3 regions of the Paenibacillus liaoningensis genome follow, and region 3 is predicted to be linked to each of the others. Evidence: a T-box and tRNA genes for the amino acid it is inferred to sense, from the RefSeq annotation. Region 3 holds a T-box; the other regions hold tRNA genes.
The links. The T-box of region 3 lies ahead of leuS (leucine--tRNA ligase). A T-box ahead of a tRNA ligase gene usually reads a tRNA of that ligase, here a tRNA-Leu.
Positions count from the first base shown of each region.

Region 1 (4,255 bases), on a different contig from region 3:
CATCAAATCTTCACAAAAAATAGTGCTGCCAATAAGAGATTTTGCATTGACAGCCTGCCTTTTTTCACGTTTAATTAAATAGACCGTTCTCTATAATTAAGGTGGTGAAAAGGTGGCTTCAAAGCCGAATGCCCGCCAGCAGATCATAGATACAGCAATGAAGCTGTTTTGTGTGCAAGGGTATCATGCAACGGGGTTAAATCAAATTATTAAGGAAAGCTCTTGTCCGAAGGGGTCCTTGTACTACTATTTTCCTGAAGGCAAGGAGGAACTGGCGGTTGAATGTATTTCAACGATTAAGAATTTTGTGCTGGAAAAATGGCGGATGAATTTTGAACAGACTTCTAGTCCTGTAGCAGCCATCCAGGCCCATATTTCCGACATCATTCACGATGGGAAGCAATCGCAGTTTAGAGGATTTATGCCATTCAGCTTTTGGATGGCTGCTGAGACATGCCTGATTAGCGAAAGACTGAGAGCAGCGTGCCAAGTCGTTTTTATTGAATGGCAGCAGTATATTGCCCAGCAGCTCGTTGCCAATGGAGCGAATGACAACAGCGCTGCTGAAATAAGCAATGTGATTCTTTCCTTAGTGGAAGGTGCGCTTATTTTGGCCATCACTCATGGCGATGAGAAGCCGCTCGTCCATATTTCGCGTCTCGTGCCGTCAATTGTTAATGGTGGCCCAGCAAGCTAGAACAACAGGTTACAGCAAAATGAATTTTTAATTCGCAGGAGGATGACATAAGTGCAAGCAGGAACGATGCAAGAGACTTCAACATCACCCAATAAGACTTACAAAGTAATGCCGATTATGATTTCGCTATTGCTTAGCGGATTTATCGGTTTTTTTAGTGAGACCGCTCTAAATGTAGCATTGACTGATTTAATGAGAGATTTGAGCGTTAACGAGGCCACTGTACAATGGCTTACGACTATATTTTTGCTGACGCTGGGAGTACTGGTGCCGGTTTCAGGCATGCTGCTGCAATGGTTTACAACACGGCAACTGTTTGTATGGTCATTGATTTTTTCTATTATAGGAACATTCGTAGCGGCTCTTGCACCGAACTTTGAAACGCTGCTTATTGCGCGTGTGCTTCAAGCAACGGGAACAGGGCTGCTGCTGCCGTTATTATTTAATACGATTCTCGTCATTATCCCGATTGAGAAGCGTGGCGCAGCGATGGGGATTATCGGCCTCATTATGATGTTCGCACCAGCAACGGGGCCCACTTTTGCCGGTATTTTGATCGCAAACTTAAGCTGGCACTGGATTTTCTGGGTGTCCTTGCCGTTTTTGATTATTTCGTTATTTGTAGGGCTTGTCTATTTGCAAAATGTTTCTACCTTGACTAGGCCGCGTATCGACATATTGTCGATTTGCTTGTCTACCCTCGGCTTTGGCGGTGTCGTTTACGGCTTTAGCAGCGCGGGAGAAGGAGAGGATGGATGGGGCAGCGCGAAGGTCATTATCGCGATGACCGTAGGTATCGTTGCACTCATTTTATTTGTTATCCGCCAGCTTAAAATGAAAGAGCCAATGATTAATTTGACGACGTTTAAATACCCCATGTTTACGATCGGCTTAATTATGGTGTTTATTTGCATGATGGTTATTTTGTCCTCCATGCTGATATTGCCTATGTATTTGCAGCGCGGCCTAATGATGAGTCCGTTGACCGTTGGGCTTCTTCTCCTCCCAGGTGGGCTTATTAATGGCTTCTTGTCTCCTGTAATGGGAGGACTGTTTGATAAGTATGGACCAAAATGGCTCGTTCTTCCGGGCCTGTTGGTTGTAGCGGTTGTACTATGGTTTTTCTCTGATATTTCTACCGCGTCGACGACTGCATTGATCATCGTGCTGCATTCCCTGCTAATGATTGGGATTTCGATGATTATGATGCCTGCGCAAACGAATGGTTTGAATCAGCTTCCGCCTGAGCTGTATCCGCATGGAACAGCGATTATGAACACCTTGCAGCAGGTTGCGGGTGCCATTGGTACAGCGCTGGCAGTAAGTATTATGACAGCAGGAATGGAAAAATTCCTCAAGACAGCAGAAGGAAACCCGGAATCGCCAGCCAACTTGGTTAGCGGATTGACCGTTGGCGTGCAAAATGCTTTTATATTTGCCATGGTGCTTGCCCTTGTTGGGCTTGCCATTGCTTTCTTTATTAAGCGAGTGAAGGTGACGGCAGCAGGTGAACAAGGAGCTTAATTTCGGCTCTAAATAGAAGCCCAAATTATTTTTGAAACTTTTTTTGAAAATTGCTTGCGTGTTGCGATGTTTTCTGATATATTATGTTTATTCGCTGTTAGCGAACATCGCGCGCGTGTGGCGGAATTGGCAGACGCACTAGACTTAGGATCTAGCGTTTCACGACGTGGGGGTTCAAGTCCCTCCACGCGCATTATGAATGGAAGAGTAAGGACTGTTTCAAGTAGTTTTTAACTACTGAGAAACAGTCCTTTTCTTTTATGTTTGTTTATTTGTTATCCGCCCCTTTTTTCTCTATTAGCAGCAAGGGATGTCATCTATTACATAACATGTCCGATTTTGCTATAATGGGACGATATATGATAGCAGAAGGGAAGCGTTGGGCTTGAAACAGGTCACCATTTATGATATTGCCAAAGAGGCCAAAGTATCGGTTGCCACCGTATCCAGGGTATTGAACGATACCGCCCCGGTAAAGGGATCTACACGAGCCAAGATTGAAGAGCTTATTCAAAAATACAACTTTCAGCCTAACGCAATGGCCAGAAGCTTACTAAAAAAAGAAACCGGCATTATTGGTGTCATTGTTCCTGACCTAACCAATCCCTTTTTCCCGGAAGTGTTCGCTGGAGCGGAGGAGGAGGGACAGCAGTCGGGGCATACTTTTTTGCTTAGCAATTCTATCGGGGATTACGCGAAAGAATCGGAGTATCTCAGCATTATGCGGGAGAAACGCGTCGATGGTGTTATTTTTTTAGGGGGAAGAATTAATTTAAAAAACTGCGATGAGCATTTGGTGCAGGAGCTCGTGCAGCATGCCAGCATCATTCCGACTGTGCTCGTTAACGGCGGGCTGCGCAATACGAACTTGATTAGAGTTGCTACGGACGAAGCGGTAGGTACTGCTCTCGCAGTCCGGCACCTGATCGAACTGGGTCATACCGAAATCGGCTTCATTGGCGGGGAAAGCCATATGACGACAACTTCAATCAAGCTGCGGGCCTTCCGAAAGACGATGAAGGATGAGGGGCTTAGAATTCGGGACTATTGGCTGCTGCCGGACAGCTTCTCCATCGATTCGGGCAAGCGCCAAATGCTGAAGCTGCTCGACATGGAAGAGAGACCAACCGCTGTTTTCTGCGTCAACGATTATACCGCGATCGGGGCAATTAAGGCGGCGACGGAGGCTGGACTTACCATTCCAACTGACATTTCGATTGTTGGATTTGATGATATTCCGCTGGCGCATCATTTTATCCCTGAGCTCACTACCGTTTCCCAGCAGGCGCATGAGCTTGGGCGAATGGCGGTTCAAGTGCTTAAAGCGATCATGAAGAAGGAAAAGGTCAAACAGCTTACTTCTTTGGCACCACAGCTTATTGTTCGGCAAAGTACGGAAGCGCGGAGCGGCCAAAAGAAGGTCAGCTCGAATTAGAAGGCTGCATGAGGGGAGCTTTCCGCGCCTGATGCAAGAACGCCCTGAAAGAGCAGCAAGCCAGATGTTTATGGCTTGCTGCTCTTTTTTTAGGCCTAATGGAATGAGCGAGACAGCGATTATTCGCATCGATCCATATCTGGAAGATCTAAACTTTAATGTTGACCATAGTAAGGATGCGAGCTATACTGAAATGGGTTTCATGAAAGCCTTTACATTTAATTGACCATCAATTAAGGGGAGCGTGCTGAACAGTGAAACAGATGAAAAAGATGAAATCGATGTTGCTTATTTTATTAACGGCTGGATTGATGATTCTGTCTGCTTGCAGTAGCAACAATGCGGGAAATGCAATAGCTACCCAAGCGCCTGCCGCAACGGCAACGGCAACAGATGCGGAGGAAACGATTGCTCCTAGCCAGGAGCCTGAGCCTCCAGCCGCCGATTTGGGCGGCAGAGAAATTCGCATCTCGCATTGGTGGGATGCTGCCCCTGACGGAGATTCCGAAGCGGATGAATTGGCACGTGAAAGAATCAAAAAAGTGGAAGAAAAATATAACGTGAAAATCAAATACTTAAATACGGAATATTGGTCGACT
Region 1 is NZ_JCAALU010000004.1:15,890-20,144, forward strand. It holds gene AC6B99_RS06350 (LmrA/YxaF family transcription factor) at 113-697, shown strand; gene AC6B99_RS06355 (DHA2 family efflux MFS transporter permease subunit) at 764-2,221, shown strand; tRNA gene AC6B99_RS06360 (tRNA-Leu) at 2,333-2,414, shown strand; gene AC6B99_RS06365 (LacI family DNA-binding transcriptional regulator) at 2,607-3,656, shown strand; gene AC6B99_RS06370 (hypothetical protein) at 3,688-3,882, shown strand; gene AC6B99_RS06375 (ABC transporter substrate-binding protein) at 3,920-4,255, shown strand, end outside.
Region 1: it encodes a tRNA-Leu, which carries the amino acid that the T-box ahead of leuS (leucine--tRNA ligase) is inferred to sense. The anticodon was not compared.

Region 2 (4,255 bases), on a different contig from region 3:
GAGCAGAGAGGGTTTTTGAAGAAAGATTAACAACCATGATTGATCATCTGATGCGGAAAATGCAGTCGAAATACAAAGTAGACGTAGCTGGATTCGGGAAATCTCTCGCTATTAAATATCCGCATAAATGGAAAAAGGTTAAGGACGACTGGGACGAAGTGTTCAGCCGGGTTCCCGTAACCTTTGAAATTAAATTGAAGATTACTGATTTTGGTTCTTCGACAAAATAAACTTATGCTCAGTTAGGGGGTGCATACAAACGATAAAAAGCGGTTCATTCATGGTGAATGAATGTCATGAAAAGGCCTCCCTCTAATGAAGAGGGAGGTAAGGATCGTCAGTAGAGGTGCAAAACTTGGATTCGTATATACGTTGGGTTTTGATTAATTATGGATAAGGTTGTTATATTTTTTTGATGAGTATTTGTAATTCTTGTTTAATATTCTGTTCAGAAGCAGCAGAGAGATAAATTTGATGAAAGGTATCGATACATTTCCTTACTTCTTCTTCACCTCTTGCAGATAGACGTGTATAAACACCGCGGCGATCGCCCTCGCAAACATCTCGTTCAAGGCCCTTACAATTTTTTGCTTCTAGCCTGGTTACAAGCCTGGATACAGCACTTTGACTTAGCCCAACCAAGTCAGGCAGGTCTTGTAGTCTCAATTTTTTATCATCTGCTAGTAATAAATGATAAAGCACATAAAATTCTTTCAATGTTATATTATGTTTATCTTGAAATGCAATTTCGAGTTTATTATTTATTTTCATTTGAATATGCGAAAGGGATAACCAATTATCTAAAAGTTCGTTATTCATAATAAGATTCTCCTATTCTATAAAATGAAGACCTATGATTATCGTATGGCACGGGGTTATACATAAATCCATTTAATCTATGATAACGTTTGTTTTGTTTCAAGTCCATTTTGTTTTACTTTGAAAAGGCAATAATAAGGAATAAGGGCTCAAGGAAACCTTGAAACCTGTAATAGGTAGTCTTTTAAAAGAGTTACATGATATTGACATGTCATATTTTGCGTGCAATAATGTATGCGTGCGAATGCATTTATTTTTTTGTCGTAGTGTCGAATCGTCAAGTGGATAGTAATGGAAATATAAATATACCCGTTTCTGTCTTGGATCTTGCCCGTAAGCCCACAGGGAAAAGGAGGAATGATTAATATGATTAAATTAGGTGTGCTTGACCAAGTACTTGTCCCTGAAGGCCAAACAGCCACAGAAGGACTGCAGCAATCGACTCGTCTCATACAAGCGGTGGAGGAACTAGGCTACTCCCGTTTTTGGGTGTCCGAGCATCATTCCATGCGTGCGCTTGCTTTCTCAAGTCCGGAGGTGCTAATCGCCCATTTGGCAGCTGCAACCTCCCGTATTCGTGTCGGTTCTGGCGGTATCATGCTTCCACATTACAGTGCCTACAAAGTTGCAGAGAATTTTCGGCTGCTGGAGGCGCTTCATCCAAACCGTATCGACTTAGGTTTGGGTCGGGCACCGGGCGGTATGCCGCTTGCGACCAGAGCGCTGCAGCAGGATAAATACGTTGATGTGAATAAATACCCTCAGCAGGTGCAGGATATTATCGGCTATTTGCATGGTTCAATGCCTGCTGGGCATCCGTTTGAGAAGCTGCTCGCTGCACCTGCTATTTCGACGGCACCTGAAATATGGCTGCTTGGTTCCAGTGGTGAGAGTGCAAGAATAGCGGCAAGGCTGGGCACTTCTTATGCGTTCGCGGAGTTTTTCGGCACGCCTGGCGGAGAAGAGGCGATGCAGCATTATAACGAGCATTTTAAATCTAACAACGTATTACAAAATCATCCACGTTCTATAATTGCAACTATTGTGATTTGCGCTGAAACGGAAGAAGAAGCGAATCGATTGGCGATGAGCAGCGATTTGTTATTCCTCGGTATTCAAACAGGTCTGGAGGTGCCATTTCTGCCCTCTGTGCAGACTGCAGCCGATTATCCGTATACGGAGCAGGATCGGCATCATATTCTGCAAACTCGCCAGCGGCGGGTTATCGGTACGCCAGAACAGGTAAAGAAACAACTGCTTCTGATGAGCAAGGAATACAATGTTGGGGAGATTCTCATCAATAGCCCGATTTATGATGAGAAAGCGCGAATCCATTCCTACAGGCTGATTGCAGATGCATTTGGGATGAGCGTGTAGCAGCTTGAATTTCAAAAGCATATAAAAAACAGGTTCGTGAATCGCTCTAAGAGCCATTTCACGAACCTGTTAGTTGAAGATTTAATGCGGTCGAGAGGACTCGAACCTCCACGGCTGTTACACCACTAGAACCTGAATCTAGCGCGTCTGCCAATTCCGCCACGACCGCACATGCAAAATTTACTTTTTTAATTTAGCATGTTGTCATGGGGGAAGTCAAGTTGGCTTTAAGAAGTTGAAATTTTCAGTCTAATCGGTTGCGTCATCATAATAGTAATCGTCAATGTCATTGGCCACGATCTTGAACCAAATGCCAGAGCTTCGGTCACTTTCGATGGAGTAGGTTATTCCAGCTGTCTCAACACTACTTTCCATGTTATACAAATCAACATCAGAATCATCCCATAACAGAGAGATTACAATGTCTTCCACATTCGTATCGATTTCGGATACTGGATTAGCGGCAGCGATTGTAGTATGAATAGTATTCAGAAGATTATTTAGCGTATCTTGCGTTTCATCATTTTGGATGAAAATCGTCACCCCGGGGATGCTCCCGTCATATGGGCTAATAATGCCTGCCAATTTATGAGTTTCAGAGAAGTCATATTGAAAGGAAATTACGCCATCCCCAATATCGGTTAAGGTCATTTCTCCTAATTTTGGCGTTACGTCTAACAGCCGGGCTGCCTCATTAAATTTGGATTGCAACTCCTCCAAGTTCTCCCATATTTTAATAGGAGCGCTTTCCAATGGTGACTCCGTTATCGGCTCCTCATCCAATACATACTCATCATCCAGTTCCTCTTCCATTGTAAAAGCAGGCTCTTCCTCCGCAATCGTAGGAATTGCTTCCGTATTAGAGGTTAGCCCAACCGAAAAAGCCCGGCTTGGGTTGAGCGTCTTATTAATGAAATAGCCTAGCGTAATGGAGCCGATTAATAAAAGCAATACCGTCCAAATAATATAAAATGATTTATGCAAAAGATCACGCTGCCTTTATGTAGAATGAGGTGGAAACATGAAATAGAAAAAGCTTTATTTTTAGTTATAGAGGGCAAGCAGCTGTTTCCAAATATGAAATTTCTCGCCGCAGGCAGGGCAATTCGTGTGTCCAGCCAAATAGGGCAGCTGCACCTTAAGCTGCTCATCACCCAATCGCTCAGCTCGGCTGTGTACATAACGAAGGCTGGATTCCTCCGAGCTTGCAGGATCAGCAGGGGTAATATTCACAGGCGTATCCTTGTCGTTAAAAACGGGATCTGCCTTGTACGCGACAAGCATCTCCCCGCTTTCATCCGGCCAAATGTACGTTTCATGCTCACAAGCAGGGCATGCAGCGACATATTCATCTCCCTCGCTGTGGGTTTGCAGCATATTGGCAACGGCTTGCTCCCCTTGAAAAGCAGCATCTGCGATTGCGATATAACGCTTCTCTGAGTCATCTTTATTAGGCCGCGCATAGTCGGCAATCTGCTCGGACATTTCACTAAACTTTTTAATGGCATCATAATAAGAAAGATAAATATCAGTCCGTACCTTTGCAGTAATATCAGGTACTAATTCCTCAAATTCAGCCGGCATTTCCGATGTTAAATGACAAGAATTGTTTGCTTCGAATAAGCCGCACGTGATGTAAATATCCAGCTTCACTTCCGGATCGTTCGAGAGCCGGGCGATTTCCGCCAAATAAGGGACCGCGGCGTAGGTGCACGGATAAATCGTATTTTGATGATAAAGATGTTCCCAGTAAAGCTCGTCTTTGACCTCTGAGTCATAGTTTTGCGCTAGCTGCTGCAGCATTTCCGGTACAGAATCGGCGAAGCCGTAAGGACCTTCCAGTTCCGACCAAATCGAGCTATTTAAAGCGAGCATAACGAATCGCCTCCTCATAAATAAATATCCAGCATCCTTCCTAGCTATTTTACTATGGAATTGGTGATTTTGGCGATATGTGACAAAGGAAGCAGAATAACGGCGAATTAATTTCCAGCATTCAGCATATTTTGGCGCAAGTTCACAAACAATGAAAGGGAATGAGTGATGACGCGTAGATAGC
Region 2 is NZ_JCAALU010000004.1:315,815-320,069, forward strand. It holds gene AC6B99_RS07570 (Ger(x)C family spore germination protein) at 1-230, shown strand, start outside; gene AC6B99_RS07575 (MarR family winged helix-turn-helix transcriptional regulator) at 403-819, opposite strand; gene AC6B99_RS07580 (LLM class flavin-dependent oxidoreductase) at 1,186-2,196, shown strand; tRNA gene AC6B99_RS07585 (tRNA-Leu) at 2,282-2,365, opposite strand; gene AC6B99_RS07590 (hypothetical protein) at 2,446-3,180, opposite strand; gene AC6B99_RS07595 (hypothetical protein) at 3,241-4,071, opposite strand.
Region 2: it encodes a tRNA-Leu, which carries the amino acid that the T-box ahead of leuS (leucine--tRNA ligase) is inferred to sense. The anticodon was not compared.

Region 3 (4,255 bases):
CGGAGGCATTACAGCACAGGCGCTCAAATTGCTTCGTAATGAGACCGATGATGTTTTCAACCGGCTTATTCGCACAACTCATGCCAAATTCCATGACGATGTCGCCAAAGTTTCCGTCTCTTTCTACGGCGAAGAGGTGAACGGTCAATAGCTGTTCTTCAGCTAACTGACCGTTCACCTCTTCATGTGGCTAACGTTTAATTGGCAACGATGTTGACGATTTTACCTTTTACAGCTACAACCTTGCGGATGGTTTTACCTGCGATAAGCTCCTGCACCTTAGCCAGTTCCTTTGCAAGACGTTCCATTTCCGCTTCATCCGTGTCTGCCGCTATTGACAGGCGCTCGATGATTTTGCCATTAACTTGAACGACGATTTCAACCTCTTGGTCAACCGTCCAAGCCTCTTCCCATGTCGGCCAGGACTCGTAAGTAATCGTCCCTGTTCCGCCCAGCTTCTCCCACAGCTCTTCCGCAATATGCGGCGCAAGCGGGGACAGCATTTTCACAAAGTCAGCCATCGCTTCACGCGGCAGCACTTCGGTTTTGTAAGCTTCATTGACAAAAATCATCAATTGGCTGATCGCTGTGTTAAAACGCAGATGCTCAAAGTCATCGGTTACTTTTTTAATGGTGCGATGCCATGTACGCTTGAACGCTTCGGTCGTTTCACCTTCCGAAATTTTCGCACTCAAGCTGCCATCGTCACCGATGAACAAGCGCCATACACGGCTAAGGAAACGGAAGGCTCCTTCTACGCCGTTCGTGTTCCAAGGCTTCGTCGCTTCCAGCGGGCCCATGAACATTTCATACAAACGCAGCGTATCTCCGCCAAATTCCGATACAATTTCATCCGGGTTAATGACGTTGCCGCGGGATTTGGACATTTTCTCATTGTTCGTGCCCAAAATCATCCCTTGGTTCACGAGCTTATGGAAAGGCTCCTTCGTCTCAACTACGCCCAGATCATACAATACTTTATGCCAGAAGCGCGCATACAGCAAGTGAAGCACAGCATGCTCCGCTCCGCCAATATACAGGTCAACCGGCAGCCATTCGCGCTGTTTTTCCGGCGAACAAATTTCCTTGTCGTTTTTCGGATCGATAAAGCGCAGGTAGTACCAGCAGCTGCCCGCCCATTGCGGCATCGTATTCGTCTCGCGACGCGCCTTCATACCCGTTTCTGGATCAATCGTGTTGACCCATTCCGTAACATTCGCAAGCGGTGATTCCCCTGTACCCGAAGGCTTAATCGCATCAACATCCGGCAGCAGCAGCGGAAGCTGGTCCTCTGGTACTGGCTTCATTGTGCCATCCTCCAGATGAAGAATCGGAATCGGCTCGCCCCAATAACGCTGGCGGCTGAACAGCCAATCGCGCAGACGGTACGTCACTTTGCCATGGCCGCTGCCTTTTTCTTCAAGGAAGCTGATCATTTTCGCAATCGCTTCTTCATTATTAAGCCCGTTCAGCAAATCGGAATTTACGTGGGCACCGTCGCCAGTATAGGCTTCTTTGGAAATATCTCCGCCTTGCACGACCTCCACAATCGGCAATTCGAACTGTGTGGCAAATTCCCAGTCGCGCGTATCATGGCCTGGAACCGCCATAATCGCACCTGTACCGTAGCCTGCCAGTACATAATCGGCAATCCAGATTGGCGTTTTCTCGCCATTGACCGGGTTAATCGCATACGCACCCGTGAATACGCCGGATTTTTCCTTCGCCAGATCAGTACGCTCCAAATCGCTCTTGCGGGAAGCTGTCAGCTGGTAAGCCTCAATAGCCGCCTTTTGTTCCGCTGTCGTAATTTGGGCAACCAGCTCATGCTCAGGCGCAAGCACGCAATAAGTGGCGCCGAACAAAGTATCCGGACGCGTCGTAAACACGACAAGGTTCGCGTCATGGCCCTCAATAGCAAACGTCACTTCGGCGCCTGTAGACTTGCCGATCCAGTTGCGCTGCATATCCTTGATGCTTTCCGTCCAATCAAGCTCCTCCAGATCCTCCAGCAGGCGCTCCGCATATTCGGTAATTTTCAGTACCCATTGGCGCATTGGCTTGCGTACAACCGGATGATTTCCGCGTTCGCTTAGTCCGTCAATGACTTCTTCGTTGGCAAGCACAGTTCCCAGCGCTTCGCACCAGTTAACTGGAACTTCAGCAACATATGCAAGGCCTTTGTTGTACAGCTGGATGAAAATCCACTGCGTCCATTTATAATAATCCGGGTCAGTCGTACTAAACTCGCGATCCCAATCGTAGGAAAAGCCGAGCGATTTGATTTGACGGCGGAAGTTGTCGATATTTTTAAATGTAATTTCACGCGGATGCTGCCCTGTATCCAGTGCATGCTGCTCTGCAGGAAGGCCAAATGCATCCCAACCCATCGGGTGCAGGACGTTAAAGCCGCGCAGACGCTTGTAACGCGACACGATATCCGTTGCCGTATAACCTTCCGGATGACCGACGTGCAGGCCTGAACCGGATGGATAAGGGAACATATCGAGTGCATAAAATTTCGGTTTGCCCGCTTCTTCCTTCGTAGCGAACGTCTTGTTCTCATCCCAATATTTTTGCCATTTCGGCTCTACTATCAGCGGATTATAGCCTTGCGGTTGCTGATCTTGACTCATGAATGTTTCCTCCTTAAGCTTGGTAAAGCAAAATTTCAGCAGCTCCATGCAAAAAAGCTCTCGTCCCTAGCGTATGATCGCTAGGGACGAGAGCTGTCTCCCGTGGTACCACCCTAGTTAGCCCCCGGACATGCTTTGCCGAGTGCTCACTTGTTGCCTTTAACGCAGGCCTTACGGTACGCTTGCGCGCACAGCTCCAAGGTGAGATTCATATCGCTGCAGGTCCGGCTTGCACCATCCGCCGGCTCTCTAAGCCATGCCCCGCGATACTACTGTTCCTTATCAACGCCATATGTGACATTTTAAGAATTAGTTCCGATTATAATGAAGCTTTGACGCGATGTCAAGGGACAAGCCTCTAAGTTGCTCCCTTTTTATCCCAATACACTCACTTCTTGCATGCTTAGATGAACGATGCTTGAACGTCAGTCATTTTTTGCGAGGAACCGCCTTTCTCCTTGCGGGTGAAAAAGCCGCTCTCATTTATCCATGGCATTTGCCCCAAGGAGGGGTATAATAGGAGCAGCAAGCTTTTGCAACCCATTACTATTTTCGGAGGAATCGTTATGATGCGTTTTGTAAGCAACAACCATATAACAGACCCTGCGCTTAATTTGGCGCTGGAAGAATATATTTTACGGTCGCTGCCGCCGGAGGACGATTATTTACTATTTTATATTAATGAGCCTTCCATTATTATTGGCAAAAACCAAAATACGCTGGAAGAAATCAACCCGCGCTACGTAGAGGAAAATAACATCCATGTCGTGCGCCGGCTGTCCGGCGGCGGAGCCGTATATCATGACGAAGGGAATTTGAATTTCAGCTTCATCATGAGCGACGACGGCCAATCCTTCCATAACTTCAAGAAATTTACCGAGCCGGTCGTGAAAGCACTAGCCGCGCTTGGCGTTCAGGCTGAGCTTACGGGCCGCAACGATATTCAAGTAGGCGAACGTAAAATTTCCGGCAACGCACAATTTTCAGGACGCGGCAGAATGTTCAGTCATGGCACCTTGCTGTTTGATTCCGAAATTGAAAATGTCGTATCGGCTTTGAAAGCGAATCCTGAAAAATACGTGTCGAAAGCGACAAAATCGATTCGCAGCCGCGTAGCCAACATTTCCGAGTTTCTGGCAGAGCCGATTACAATTGAGGAATTCCGCCAAAGCGTGCTTGCTTCCATTTTTGAAGGCAGTGAGGAAATCCCTTACTACGAGCTGTCCGAGGCGCAATGGGCGGATGTCCGCGAGCTGGCACAAACGCGCTATCGCAGCTGGGATTGGAATTATGGCCGATCTCCAGCATTCAATATGCGCCAGACGAAGCGGATCGAAGGAGCTGGAACGTTCGATGTACGTCTGCAAGTTGAGGAAGGTCTTATTGCAGATGCCGCCGTATATGGCGATTTCTTCGGTCGTGGCGAGAGCAGCGAATTTGCCAAGCAGCTCATCGGTCAGCGTTATGAAGCTGCTGCACTCGGCAAGCTGCTCGGCGAGATCGATTTAAGCTATTATTTCGGCAAAGTAACGAAGGAAGACTTAATGGGCTTGATTTTCGAATAAAAATAAACAGCGCCCCGGCCTTCTCTTATTAAGAGAGTCCGGGGCGCTGTTTCT
Region 3 is NZ_JCAALU010000012.1:218,678-222,932, reverse strand. It holds gene comER (late competence protein ComER) at 1-151, shown strand, start outside; gene leuS (leucine--tRNA ligase) at 198-2,636, opposite strand; T-box leader at 2,716-2,931, opposite strand; gene lplA (lipoate--protein ligase) at 3,206-4,201, shown strand.